DNA from 3 places in the Lactiplantibacillus paraxiangfangensis genome. Region 1 is predicted to be linked to each of the others. Evidence: predicted binding sites of a transcription regulator. Region 1 holds the regulator's gene; each other region holds the start of a gene.
The links. Region 1 encodes CtsR, which represses protease genes until heat stress. Its sites were predicted from a motif close to TTGGTCAAAAAAGGTCAAANA; they were not measured.

Region 1 (5,055 bases):
GATCTTCAAGTGAATATCTTGTTGTGCAACCCGGTCAACAATTTCCTTAGACATCAACTTCACGATTTCGTGGAGTTGTTCCTTGTTCAATGAATGGAACACGATGGTTTCATCGATTCGGTTCAAGAACTCTGGCCGGAACGTCTGCTTTAAAGTTGCCCGAATCGTAGCGGCTACGGCACTGTAGTCGTTAGCCCGGTCAGTGGCACCAAACCCAACGGACTTTTCATCCCGCAAGGTCGTTGCCCCTAAGTTAGACGTCATAATTAAAATGGTGTTCCGGAAATCAACTTTACGGCCCTTAGAATCTGTTAGGTAACCATCATCCAACACCTGTAGCAAAATGTTAAAGACGTCTGGATGGGCCTTTTCAACTTCATCAAAGAGAACGACTGAGTAAGGCTTTTGACGAACCTTTTCAGTTAATTGACCACCTTCGTCGTACCCAACGTAACCTGGTGCTGAACCAATCAGGCGACTCGTTGAGTAACGTTCCATGTATTCAGACATATCAATCCGAATCATGTTGTCTTCCGACCCAAACATTGCGGCGGCTAACGCCTTAGCAAGTTCAGTCTTCCCGACCCCGGTTGGTCCTAAGAACATAAAGGAACCGATTGGCCGACTTGGATCTTTCAATCCACTCCGTGCCCGACGAATGGCCCGTGAAACTGCTGAAACGGCTTCTGGTTGACCAACCACCCGTTCATGCAAAATCTTTTCCAAGTTAACCAAGCGGTCACTTTCAGATTTTTGCAACTGGGTCAGTGGTACACCGGTCCACTCTGCAACGACTTGAGCAATATCTTCGCCCGTGACGTTCAAGCTGTAACGAGGACCATCCCCCTTAGCAGCTTCTTCTTCACGGTTAGCTTCGATCTTGTCGACTCTGGTCTTCAACTGCATTTCCTGTTTACGGATATCGGCGGCTTTTTCGAAGTCTTGCGATTCAATCGCAGCTTCTTTTTCTGCCCGCAGTTTAGTCAATTTATCCTGATTCTTAGTCAGTTTGTTTGGCTTGTCCATTTGGTCGATTCGAACTTTAGCAGCCGCTTCGTCCATTAAATCAATGGCCTTATCCGGTAAGAAACGGTCGCTGATGTAACGGCTAGATAACTTCACCGCTTGGTCAACAGCCTCATCGGTGATATTAACGTGATGATGGTCTTCGTAGCGCGGACGCAAGCCTTGTAAAATTTCAACAGCTTCGTCTTCGCTTGGTTCGTTAACCATGACCGTTGCAAACCGCCGTTCTAAGGCGGCGTCTGATTCAATGTACTTTTGGTATTCATTTAACGTTGTGGCCCCAATGGTTTGAAGTTCGCCACGGGCTAACGCTGGTTTCAAGATGTTCGAGGCATCAATGGCCCCTTCAGCACCACCAGCGCCAATCAACGTGTGTAATTCATCAATAAATAGGATGACGTGACCATCGTTGTAAATTTCGTCGATCACTTTCTTCAAACGATCTTCGAATTCACCACGATACTTGGTCCCAGCCACTAATGACCCCATATCGAGCATCATTAGACGCTTGTCCGCCATGTCACTAGGCACATCCCCAGCCACGATCTTTTGGGCTAAGCCCTCAGCAATCGCTGTTTTACCAACCCCTGGTTCACCAATCAGAACCGGGTTGTTTTTGGTCCGCCGTGATAAGATCTGAATGACCCGTTTGACTTCTTTAGAGCGGCCAACGACGGGATCCATTTCCTTTTCACTCGCTAGTTGTGTGAGGTCGCGGGCTAAGGAATCCAAAGTTGGCGTCCCTTCAGCCTTTTTACCACCGCCACGCACTTGCGCGTTGCCCTTACGTTTGCCCATAGCGTCACTAACACCGAGCTTACGTAAAACAACCTTACGCGTTTGCGCTAAATCCAAGTTCAAATTCATTAAGATTCGCGAGGACAGGATGCTTTCATCGGATAACATTGCCAGTAGCAAATGTTCCGTCCCAATCTTGTTGGCACCTAAACGTTTGGCTTCATCACCAGCAACGGACAAAATCTCTTTGGCCTTTGGTGAATATGGCAAATAGGTATCCTTGCCGACATTGCTTAAAGTGCCGTAACCCGTAAAGCGTTCGATTTCTTCACGAATATCGTCTTCACTCACGGCGTACTGTTGTAAAACCTTATTAGCAATCCCATTCTTCTCAATGGCTAAAGCCAACAATAAATGTTCCGTGCCAACGGCCTGATGCTTAAAATACTTCGCCTGTTCTTGGGCTAAAACTAGGACACTCTTGGCACTTGGGGTAAATAGGTTATCCATTGCGATTCCTCGCTTTCTTTAACTTTCGTAACGCAGATGATTTAAAATTCCAATGATAATACGCGCTCGCAGACTGTTTTCCAAGTCATGATCGTCCACCGCTAAGGTATTACGATCCGTGGCAACCAGTATTAACTGAGCTTCCCTGCGATTTAACACGTTGTCTTCATATAAGCTTTGCACGACCGCATAGGCATCCCGTTGTGTTATTGAATCACCAATCACTTGAATGAGGGTGTCCAAAACATCGGCATCATCCAACAAATTAACCTTTTCGATTCGAATATAGCCACCGCCACCGCGTTTACTTTCAACTAAGTAACCATTTTGAATCGTAAACCGGGTCTTAATGACGTAGTTAATCTGGGAAGGTACCACATTAAAAAGGTCGGCAATTTCTGAACGCCGGATTTCAACGTGCTCTGCGTCCGCCAAAATACTTTTTAAATACTTCTCAATAATATCGGAGATATTTTGACTTTGCATGTGCTTCACCCTTTTCGTTATCTTTGACTAATATTGACTATTATTATACGAGGATAATCGAAAAAAGCAAAGAATTTCACTTAAAGCGCATACTACCGCGGTCTCTACGGTTGTTTCAGCATAGCACGCTCACTACCTACTTTCAATTGTTTGGACTGGTTTAGCATCGTTTTATCCGAAAAAATTGGTCAAGTCATGTTAATCTGTTTTTCGTTGCGATTAGAATCAGTATTACGTTAATAGCGTCAACGTCTTAGTCCCCCGGGAAGCGGCGACGTACCGGCGATTTTGTCCCACCTGTGGCTCACTGTAAAACGCCGCGTTCCAATCATAAATAATGGCATGATCAAATTCTAGCCCCTTGGCAACGGCTAACGGCAAAATGTTCAAACCAGGTTGAACCGTTTTAGGTGCTTCGGGCGTTAGTAGTTGCGCCGCTGGAAAACGCTGTGCTAGATTTTCAGCCACGGCTAAGGTTGGTGCAATCAAGCCAATGCTTTGACTCGTCGTTGGGCGCAAGGTTGCTAAAATATTTTCCAAATCAGCTAATGGCAAGGTCTTCGGTGTCTCGCCGATTGCTTGTACCGCTTGTAAGTCAGTCCAATCACCCGCAAATTGCGCAAAGAACTGCGTAATGGCACCGGTCGCTCGGTAACTGGTATTGAGGGTTAAGGTCACTGACGCGTCAAAGAAGGCCGCGATATCCGGTGTCTGCCCGGTCAAACGCTGACGGTGGTCCCCGACAATCGTCACTTGGGCGGCTGAAAATAGTTTGGTTAACATCAACCAGACATCGGGATCATAGTCTTGGGCCTCATCAATGAACAGTCCCTTGGTCGTCGTTTGTTGATAATTAGTGATGCAAATCAGTAAATAAAGCCGATCATAGGCCGTTAAACCGGACAACTGCCACTGTTTGGCCAATTGATCCCAGTCTAACCAAGTTGCAACGTCTGCGGGCAGTTGCCGGGTGGCCTGTAGCCAGCGCCAGGCTGCTTGCAACCGCTTATTCAAACTGTCCGTCGGTACGGTTCGATCGTAGGCCGTGGGATTTAATCCGGCTGGCGTCACCTGCGAAGGTTGCGCCAGCAATTCAGCCAGTTGTGACAAATGGTTATCAGCTAATGATGTAATGGTCAAGCCAAACCGTTTGCCCACGGCCTGCATTAATTTAAAATAAGTGGCCGTGAGCGGTTCCGCTTCGCCTAATGCTGGTAACACCCCACGAATATAGCGACTAAAGGCCGTATTTGGCGTTAAAATCAAAATATCCGCTGGGGTCCAATCTTGCCGATGCCGGTAAAGCTGATAGGCCACCCGTTGCAGTAAGACGGACGTTTTACCGCTCCCCGCGACCCCGTCAACGAGTAAGACGCGGTGCTGTGCTTCACGAATGATGGCGTTTTGTGATTGCTGAATTGTGGCGGTAATTTCTTGTAACCCACCGCTGCGATCTGTCGCCAAAACGGCCAACAACAACGGGTCACCAATCGCCGTTTGCGTCTCGATCACTTGGTGTAACTGGTCGTGGTCGATGATAAACTGCTGCCGGTTTAAGACGGTAACCGGAATCGTGCGGCCGTTAGCTTGATAACTCGTCGCTCCCGTCCGATTAGCGTAATAAGTGTCAGCAACGGGTGCACGCCAATCGTAGACCAAGTCAGTCCCGTGTTCGTCCACGTAACCAACTTTTCCCAAGTAAAACGCTTCTGGCACATCGTCACCGTAATCAAGGTCCAGCTTAGCAAAGTAGGCCTGCGGCAATAAGAGCTGGGCGTGTTCTAACCGAACCTCGGCCGTATGGTAACGGGCGTTCAACGTGTCAATTTGGCGGCTATTAGTCTCGATACTGGCAAAAGTATCCAGGGTCTCCGTATAAGACCCCAAATCCAAATGACCATCCATACTTAATTGTTGTTGAACCGTCCGGGCCTCCGTCGTCAAGGCTGCTAGTTGGGCCGTTAAGGCGGTAATATCAGTCGTCAGTTGATGATACAATCCTTGTAAATGTGCTTGTTCCGTCGTCATCAGCAACACCTCCGACGACCTAGTTTACACGCATTGTTTAAAATTAATAGTCTGTTTTTTGGGGTAACGACCATGGTATAATAATAGTGGGGATAAGGTAATACATATCAAATGGCCTGATTGTGAGCACGTCAACGTAGCTCACAATCAGGCCATTTTGTACTATTGTATATCATCCATTTGAGCGCACAAAAAAACTCAATCAACGAATTGACCGAGTTAATTGGTTTAGTCGTAATCGGGAAAACAGGATTTGAACCTGCGACC
Region 2 (5,055 bases), on a different contig from region 1:
CAAATGAGTTAATTAGTCGTTTTGAACAGTTTGCACCTTTGAAGTTGAAGTGGGATCGCGACCCTAGTGGGTTACAGATTGGTGATCCCAAGCAGGCTATCCATAAGGTGTTAGTGACCTTAGATGTTCGTCCAGAAGTTGTTCAAGAAGCCATTGAGATCGGGGCAGATATGATTTTTGCCCATCATCCGGTGATGTTTCGACCGGCTAATAACTTAGATTATCAGGACCCCCAAAAAGCGATGTACGCCGAGATTGCGGCCCATCACATTTTGGTTTACGCGGCCCATACGAATTTGGATAGTGCCGATGGCGGGATGAACGACTGGTTAGCTGACGCTTTAGGCTTACAAAATGTCAGTGGCTTAGTACCAGGTTACGTCGAAAAGGCGGTCAAAATGACCGTGACGGTTCCGACGGATCAAGTAGAAGCCGTTCAAGAGTATTTAACGGATACTTGGCAAGCAAAACTCAACCGGTACGCATTTAACTCTGGTGAACAGTTTACCGTTGATTTAATGGCTGACCGGGTTACCCCCGCAGTGGCTGGCATCAATCACTTTGTTCCAGCAACGAGTTGGGATTATCAGATTGAACCATTACTGACGGGTGGTCACCAGTATAGTATGGGGCGGGTCGGCGATTTACCAACCCCAATGACGGCTGAAGCCTTTGCAGAACACTGTAAGACGGTCTTTAACGTGTCCGGCTTGCGGTTAGTTTGTCAGCAGCCCCAGCAAGAAATTAAGCGGGTGGCGGTCCTCGGTGGCGATGGCGGAAAGTTTTATCAAGATGCCATTAAAGCGGGAGCCCAAGCTTACGTGACCGGGGATGTTTATTACCATACGGCTCACGACATGTTAGCCGCTGGTTTAACGGTGGTCGACCCCGGTCACCATATCGAAAGCATTTGTAAAACTCATTTGACCGAATGTTTTAAAAAATGGCAGGCGGAATCAAACTGGCAAGTTGAAATCGTTGCCTCAAAGTTAAATACTGATCCGTTTACTTTCATCTAATAGAGATAATCTTGTAATTTTGAAAGGAAGTTTGTAAGATGGCAAAATATCCTAATTTAATTTCAGATTTTTTGAGCTTCGTTAAAATCAATAGTCGTTCTGACGAGAGTTCGACGACGGTACCTTCATCACCACGGGAGACGGCCTTTTTAAACCAACTGATGGACAAGTTAAAGGCTATCGGGTTAAGTGACGTTGAACAGGATGCACAAAGCGCGTACGTCTTTGCAACCTTACCAGCTAACAGCGATAAGGCTGTGAAGACTTTAGGCTTTATCTCACATATCGATACGGCGGATTTTAATTCGGAAAACATTAATCCACAAATTGTTGAAGACTATGATGGCCAGTCAGTGATTCAATTGGGCGACAGCGAGTATCATTTGGATCCTAAGGTCTTTCCAAACCTCAAAAATTATAAGGGTCACACGTTGATCACTACCGATGGGAATACCTTATTAGGTTCGGATGATAAGTCCGGTGTTGCTGAAATTATCAGTGCCGCTGAATATTTATTAGCTCATCCAGAAATTAAACACGGTAAGATTCGAATGGGCTTTGGTCCCGATGAAGAAATCGGAACGGGGGCGGACCACTTTAACGTGCCAGCATTCGCAGCCGATTACGCTTATACGGTTGATGGCGGGCCACTCGGTCAGTTGGAATATGAAACGTTCAACGCTGCTCAGGCCGAAATCACGATCAAGGGGGTCAACGTCCACCCTGGTTCTGCTAAGGATGTCATGGTTAACGCGTTACAGTTAGCCGTTGAATTCCAGGATGGTTTACCAGCACACGATGTTCCTGAAAAAACGGATGGCCGGGAAGGTTTCTTCCATTTATTAGCGTTAGACGGGACGGTTGACGGTGCTAAGTTGACCTACATTATTCGTGACCACGATCGAGCCAAATTTGAAGCTCGCAAACGGTTAATCGTGGCGGATGGTGATCAAATTAACTTGGCTCACGGTGGCGAGTACGTCCAGGTCAACGTTAAGGACCAGTACTACAACATGCGTGAAATCATTGAAAAAGATATGGCCGTTGTTGAATTGGCTAAGCAAGCCATGTTGAAGCTGAACATCAAACCATTGATCTTCCCTGTTCGTGGTGGGACTGATGGTTCTAAGATCTCGTTTATGGGCTTACCAACACCAAACTTGTTTGCCGGTGGCGAGAATATGCACGGCCGGTTTGAATACGTTTCGGAACAAGTCATGGCGCAAGCCGTTGACGTTGTATTGCAAATCGTTACGGATAATTACAATCAAAACTAAATCCTTGACCTTCTTTGACCATTAGTTATATAATCTAATCGTCAATAAAGGTCAAACTCAATTGGCAGCTGATATAGCTGCCTTTTTGCTAACCTAATTTGAGGAGGTTATGATTTATGAATCCAGAACAATTAACGGAAAGTTTACAACAGGCTTTAACTCAAGCCCAACAAATTGCACAGACGCGGCGGCACCAAGAGATTGGGATTCCGCATTTATTTAAGTTTTTAACCCAGCCAGGTGAACTGGTGCGCCAGATATTCAGTGAAGCGGGTGTCGATCTCGATAAATTACAAGTCGAGTTGGACCGGGAACTGGATGATATTAGTGTTGTTAGTGGTGGTAACGTTCAGTACGGCCAAAGTTTCAGTAGTAGCTTAGCAACTTTGATGCAGACGGCTGAAGCCAAACGTAAATCCCTAGGTGACGACTTTTTAGCCACCGACACGATTGCGCTGGCATTGATGGATCAAACCGGCGACCAACTAACCAAGTATTTAAACCAGTCGGGGATTACGGCTGGACAAGTCAAAAACGCGGTTGACCGGATTCGTGGTGGGCAACGGGTCACGTCACGTAATCAGGAAGACCAGTATCAAGCCCTTGAAAAATACGGGGTGGATTTAGTTAAACAAGCACGTAAAGGCAATCAGGACCCAGTGATTGGTCGGGATGAAGAAATCTTAGACGTGATTCGAATTTTGTCACGCAAGACGAAAAACAACCCGGTCTTGATTGGGGAACCCGGTGTTGGGAAGACGGCAATCGTTGAAGGCCTCGCCCAACGAATTGTTCGCGGGGATGTTCCGGACAATCTAAAGGATAAGACCCTGTTCTCCCTTGATATGGGGTCATTAATTGCCGGTGCCAAGTATCGTGGTGAATTTGAAGAACGTCTGAAGGCCGTCTTAAAGGAAATTAAGAAGGCTGACGGCCAGATCATCATGTTTATTGATGAAATCCATAACATTGTGGGTGCTGGTAAAACGGAAGGTAGCATGGACGCCGGTAACTTGTTGAAGCCAATGTTAGCCAGAGGCGAGCTCCATTTGATTGGTGCGACGACCTTGGACGAATACCGGCAATATCTAGAGAAGGATAAGGCTCTTGAACGGCGGTTCCAAAAGGTCCTAGTTGCCGAACCATCCGTTGAAGATACCATTAGTATTTTGCGGGGGTTAAAGGAACGGTTTGAAATTCATCACGGCGTCCGGATTCACGATAACGCGTTGGTAGCGGCTGCTAAGTTATCAGATCGTTACATTACGGACCACTTTTTACCGGACAAAGCTCTGGATTTGATTGATGAAGCTTCCGCTGAAATTCGGGTCGAAATGAATTCTAACCCAACGGAATTGGATCAAGTCAACCGGTTATTAATGCGTTTAGAAGTGGAAGAAGCCGCACTCAAGAAGGAAACGGACGATGCCTCCGTGAAGCGGTTAGCTGATTTACAGAAGGAATTGGCTAGCGCTAAGGAAAAGCAACGCACGTTGGCGGAACGTTGGGCCAGTGAAAAGAAGAGCCTACAAGCGTTGAGCGATAAAAAGGCCGCCCTGGACAAAGCTAAGCACGACTTGGAAACAGCGGAAAATAAGTATGATTTGGAAACGGCCGCTAAGTTGCAACACGGGACGATTCCTAAGTTGGTCGCCGAATTAAAAGCAATGGAAGCTAACGACCACCATGAAGACTGGTTAGTTGAAGAATCCGTAACACCGGATCAGGTTGCTAACGTGGTTTCACGGATGACCGGGATTCCAGTCAATAAGCTGGTTGCGGGTGAACGGGAGAAACTCTTACACTTAGCGGACCACCTACACGAACGGGTCGTCGGGCAAGATGCCGCGGTGAACGCCGTCTCTGACGCCGTGCTGCGTTCACGGGCCGGCTTACAAGACCCAAACCGGCCGTTAGGGTCATTCATGTTCCTCGGACCAACCGGGGTTGGGAAGACCGAACTGGCCAAGGCCTTAGCGGAAAACCTATTCGACGCGGATGATCACATGGTCCGCATCGATATGAGTGAATATATGGAAAAAGAATCCGTTTCGCGGTTAGTCGGGGCTGCTCCCGGGTACGTTGGTTACGAAGAAGGTGGTCAGCTGACGGAAGCGGTTCGCCGTAATCCGTATTCCATCGTGTTGTTTGATGAAATCGAGAAGGCCCATCCCGATGTCTTTAATATTTTGTTACAAGTTTTAGATGACGGGCGCTTAACGGACGGCCAAGGTCGTACGGTCGACTTTAAGAACACGATTTTGATTATGACGTCTAACTTAGGGTCACAGCAGTTATTAGCTGGTGTTGACGATCAGGGACAATTATCTGCCTCGGCCCATGACCAAGTAATGCAACTTGTACAAAGTTGCTTTAAGCCTGAATTCTTAAACCGAATCGACGACATCATTATGTTTACGCCACTACAATTAGGTGCGATTGAGCAAATCGTGGTTAAGTTAATTGCACGGTTATCCGCACGACTGCAAGACCGTGACATTACGTTGAAGATTTCGGAACCCGCTAAAAAGTGGATCGCACAACAGGGGTACGAACCAGCGTACGGCGCTCGGCCATTACGGCGGTTCATTACGAACCATGTCGAAACACCACTTGCCAAGGAAATTATTGCTGGGCGGGTCGCACCGGACACGACGGTTGAAATTAATTTGATGGACGACCACTTAGTCTTTGAAAACCAACCGAATACGAAAACGCAACAGGCGTAATCGGTAAACTTTGACGGGACACTGAATGTA
Region 3 (5,055 bases), on a different contig from region 1:
TTTCGTAGACGCCTTCAATTGACCCGTATTCCTTCAACAGTTTCAGGGCCGTTTTTTCACCAACTTTAGTGACCCCCGGATAATTATCAGACGTATCACCCGTTAGTCCCTTCATATCAATGATTTGCAGTGGTGTGATACCTAATTTTTCTTGGACGTGTTCTGGCGTATAACGTTCTACTTCGGAAACACCTTTAACCGTTACGGCAATGGTCGTGTGGTCCGTCGTCAACTGGGTCAAATCACGGTCACCCGTAACGACCGTCGTCGTGTAACCGGCGTCGTCAGCCTGCTTAGACAGGGTCCCAATAATATCATCGGCTTCAAAGTCTTTTAATTCATAGTGTTGAATCCCATACGCATCTAAAAGTTGCTTGATGTATGGCATCTGTTCAGAAAATTCAACCGGGGTCTTCGCACGACCGCCCTTGTAGTTATCGAACATTTTAGTTCGAAACGTTGTTTTACCAGCGTCAAAGGCGACGAGCATATCAGTCGGCTCAACGGCCTTGATCATGTGGTCCAGCATGGTGTTAAACCCGTAGATGGCGTTGGTATGTAACCCATCCGCGTTAGTAAAGCGTTCAAGTTGGTTATGTAACGCAAAGAACGCCCGGAACGCCACACTGTTACCGTCGATCAATAATAATTTTTTTGCCATATTTATTTGCTCCCCGTTTTGATAGATTCGATTACTAGTTTTGTTCTGGTTCGCTGGTGCCAAAACGACCTCAATTGCTTTGCTAAAGCTAGTGACTACTAGCCATAGTACACCTTTAATTGTACCAAACTATTGGGTAAAACGGGCATTCGGCACCTAGAAAATTGAACGAGTGTTTGCCATTAAAAAAGGATTGTAGCCAGTTGGTTACAATCCTAAAAGTTATTTTAATTATTAGTCACGGCTTGAGCCGGCAAAGATTTGAATGAAGTACAAGAACAAGTTAACGAAGTCCAAGTACAATTGTAAAGCACCGGTAACAGCTAACCCAGTTGAAGAAACTTGGTCACCATACTGCAAGTACATCTTCCGCATGTTGTTGCTATCCCACATGGATAACCCGGCGAAAATCAAGACACCGATGTATGAGAAAATGTAGCTGATCATTTCACTTTGTAAGAACAAGTTAACGATTGAAGCAACGACTAACCCAATCAAAGCGGCAAACAAATGCGTCCCTAATTTAGAGATGTCGCGCTTCGTCGTATTACCAACCACAGCCATGGTTCCAAAGACGGCCGTTGCGGCAACAAAGGCCCCGCCAATCGTTGCACCAGTATACAGCTGCAACGTGACGGACATTTCAACCCCGAACACCACTGCGAAGACCATTAGTAACGTAAAGCTCATCGCAGGATTTCGTGTCGCGTTTTTCTGAATCCCACCGATCATCACAAACATGCTGACAATGAAAATCATCAGGAACCAGAATGGGTGGGCTGCAAATGCGCTGTTAATTGCTTCAGCAAACACCGTCATCGACAGGTAAGCCGTAATAGCGGAAACTAACACTGCCAACGCCATGAAACCGTACATCTTGGATAAGAAACTGCGTAGCCCAATCTGGGTGTTAATCGTACGCGGTTGCGGATCATTTTGAAAGTTATTCATCGATTATCCCTCTTCCACCTAAAATTTAATTAGATTATTAATTCCGAGTTAAAGCTCTTATTGAGTCTTCAGATGCCACCAACGCCTAGCGTCAGTGACCTCCTCACGCTAGTTTATCAATCAAATGCACTTCTCTAGCCATCTCAATCAGACACCTCAACTTTCTTGTCATCTAGTGTATCAGATTAGTCAGGGAAGGTAAAACGGTTTGTACTAGATAAATATATAAGATTTTATTATATTTAACACCACTCAAATTAACCGCTTCGTCGGGCAGCCTCGGTGTGCTATGGGGAACGGGGCCCAGCCACAGGACGGTCTGTGCCCTCGATTCAAAGCCGATACCCCACGTCTTTGAATCGTCCCGCAAGATTGGCGCAAAATTCGCCCGCCAATCTTGCCGACACAGCACACCGAGACTACCCGCCTTCGCTAAAATTTGTTTTACTATTGTTATTTCTATTGAATAATCGGAGGTTGGCGCTGATAACATCGGTCGTGAAGGTGGTGTTGGCCGATGATTTTTCGGCCTTACACCACGGACGGTCCAGGACAATTGCGCTTTTTGCAATTGTTCTGGGCGAGGGGCTAGACCGCTCCCCAGGCTAGCCCCGGTCCCACGACCGCATGTTATCAGCGACGGCCGGATTAGAGGTTAGTTTTCATTAGCTTTCAACCTCAAGACAATATTCATAAGCTACTAAAAAATCCCTTAGAAGTCAGACTTCTAAAGGATTTTTTGAGCGTTACAACGAACAGTGGGTAATTGCCCTTATTTCATTTCTTCTTCGTAACGTTTTTCGTATTTTTGAATGTCGCCGGCGCCCATGAAGACAACCACAGCATCGTGGTAAGCTTCCAAGGCGTGCATGTCATCCATCGTGATAATTTCACCGCCGTTAGGTAATTTGGCTGCTAAGTCCTTCGACGAAACGTCGCCAGATTCTTCACGAGCTGAACTAAAGATGTTCGTTAAGAACACATGGTCCGCCTTGCTTAAGCTCGTTGCAAAACCATCCATTAAAGCCTTCGTCCGTGAATAGGTATGAGGTTGGAAAACTGCCAAAATCTTCTTGTCTGGGTACTTTTGACGAGCAGCATCCAAGGTTGCTTTGATTTCAGATGGGTGATGCGCGTAGTCGTCGATCAGCATCATCCCGCCACCAACTTGGTGTTCAGAGAAACGCCGTTTAACCCCACTAAAGTCCAACAATTCACGCCGGATTTCATCCAAGTTAACCTTTTCAAAGTAAGATACGGCAATGACAGCTGTACTGTTCAGAACGTTATGTTCACCAAACAACGGAATTTCGAATTCACCAAGGGATTCGTCGTGATACTTCACTTCAAAGGAAGACCCTTTCGTGGTCCGTTTAATGTTGACCGCTTGGAAATCATCGCGGTCGCTAGTCCCGTAATAATAAATTGGGGTTTTAACGTCTAACTTACGGAGACTTTCGTCGTCACCCCAAGCAAAGATTCCCTTTTTAACTTGGCTACCGAACTGTTCAAATGCAGACTGAACGTCAGCTAAGTCCTTGTAATAATCTGGGTGATCAAAGTCCACGTTAGTCATGATGGCATAGTCAGGATGATAGGCCACGAAATGACGACGGTATTCGTCAGCTTCAAAGACGAAGAAGCGGGCATCAGGTGTCCCCTTCCCGGTCCCATCACCAATCAAGTAGCTGGTTGGAGCAATGTGGCTCAAGACATGGGAAAGCAAACCGGTCGTTGACGTCTTACCGTGAGTTCCCGCTACCCCAATACTCGTGTAACCTTCCATCAATTTACCTAAGAATTCATGGTACCGGTAAACGGGAAGACCCATCGCACGCGCTTTTTTAATTTCAGGATGTTCGTCGGTAAAGGAATTACCAGCAATCACCGTTAAGCCTTCGTGAATGTTGTCAGCAGAAAATGGCAGCATTTTAATGCCAGCGGCGGCTAACCCCTTTTGCGTAAACGTGTATTGTTCAATATCGGAACCTTCCACTTGGAAGCCCTTATCATGCAAAATTAAGGCGAGGGAACTCATCCCAGAACCCTTGATTCCAACAAAATAATAAACCGTTGCTTTATCCATTATTATCTTAATCTCCCGTGTTCGCAATTCATCAATTAAGCGGTGAATCGGTCTTTATTTAAATTATGAGTTGGCTTGTATCTTAGTTAAATCATCCGCAGTGAAATAAATATCACGCGGTTTGGAACCCTTAGCAGCGGAAATATACCCCCGTGCTTCTAGGTCATCAATAATATTAGCCGCCCGGTTGTAACCAATCGAAAAGTTTCGTTGCAATTTGGACGTCGACATCGTGTCTTCATCAGCAATGTAGGCCAAAACTTCTGGCATCAGGTCGTCTTCATTTTTAGCGGCTTCTTCGTGCTTCAACAAATTATCCGGCTGAAACTCGTAGTGTGGTGCGGCTTGGTCCCGAACAAATTGTGTAATGGCATCAATTTCGCGGTCCACAAAAGTCCCCTGCAACCGCATTGGATTACTTTGACCGTTGCCTAAGTACAGCATATCACCACGACCCAACAATTGCTCCGCCCCACTCGTATCGAGGACGGTTCGTGAGTCCACTTGACTTGAAGTCATAAACGCGATCCGGGTCGGAATGTTGTTCTTGATCACACCCGTAACCACGTCGACACTTGGCCGTTGCGTGGCAACTAGCAAATGAATCCCCGCAGCCCGGGCTTTCGCCGTGATGCGTGCAATGTAATCTTGGAATTCACTAGAAGCAACCATCATCAAGTCGGCTAATTCATCGATCACGATGACGATGTATGGCATCTTCAAGCCCGGCTCATGGTGTTCTTCCGCCAAATGGTTAAATTGTTCAATATTCCGTGCCCCGCCAGCAGCCAGACGATCATAACGATTGTCCATCTCATCGACGACCCACTTCAAGGCCGCTGAAGCCGCCTTAGGGTCAGAGATCACTGGTGCTAACAAGTGTGGAATCTCGTTATACGGTGCTAATTCAACGGCTTTCGGGTCAATCAATAATAATTTGACCTGTTGCGGATTAGCGCGGTATAACAGTGAAACTAAAATACTGTTAATGAAGACAGACTTACCAGAACCCGTTGAACCGGCAATTAAACCGTGCGGCATTTTACGCAGGTCCGTGACTTGTGGTTGTCCGAACAAGTCGACCCCTAACGCTACCGTTAACGGTGATTTGCTTTCCTTGAATGGTTTAGAATTTAACACCTCTGAGAGCATGACTGGCCGCGACTTCTTGTTAGGAATTTCAATTCCGACCGTATTACGGCCTGGAATTGGTGCCTCAATGCGAAGCTGTTTTGCTTCCAATGCCATCTTAATGTCATCTTCGAGGTTGGTAATCTTGCTGACCTTGATACCCCGTGCCAATTTGACTTGGAACTGGGTAATCGTTGGGCCAACTGTCCAATCGACCACGTTAGCG

Region 2: the regulator CtsR is predicted to act here: its motif matches at 2,334-2,354, upstream of clpB (ATP-dependent chaperone ClpB).
Region 3: the regulator CtsR is predicted to act here: its motif matches at 1,798-1,818, upstream of AAA939_RS03595 (Bax inhibitor-1/YccA family protein).

What each region holds. Positions count from the first base shown of each region.
Region 1 is NZ_BTPW01000007.1:55,269-60,323, reverse strand. It holds gene AAA939_RS04910 (ATP-dependent Clp protease ATP-binding subunit) at 1-2,274, opposite strand, end outside; gene AAA939_RS04905 (CtsR family transcriptional regulator) at 2,293-2,760, opposite strand; gene AAA939_RS04900 (UvrD-helicase domain-containing protein) at 2,992-4,788, opposite strand; tRNA gene AAA939_RS04895 (tRNA-Pro) at 5,027-5,055, opposite strand, start outside.
Region 2 is NZ_BTPW01000023.1:22,609-27,663, reverse strand. It holds gene AAA939_RS12015 (Nif3-like dinuclear metal center hexameric protein) at 1-1,019, shown strand, start outside; gene AAA939_RS12020 (tRNA (adenine(22)-N(1))-methyltransferase) at 1-7, shown strand, start outside; gene pepT (peptidase T) at 1,058-2,296, shown strand; gene clpB (ATP-dependent chaperone ClpB) at 2,413-5,025, shown strand.
Region 3 is NZ_BTPW01000005.1:57,558-62,612, reverse strand. It holds gene polA (DNA polymerase I) at 1-661, opposite strand, end outside; gene AAA939_RS03595 (Bax inhibitor-1/YccA family protein) at 896-1,612, opposite strand; gene murC (UDP-N-acetylmuramate--L-alanine ligase) at 2,385-3,698, opposite strand; gene AAA939_RS03585 (DNA translocase FtsK) at 3,762-5,055, opposite strand, start outside.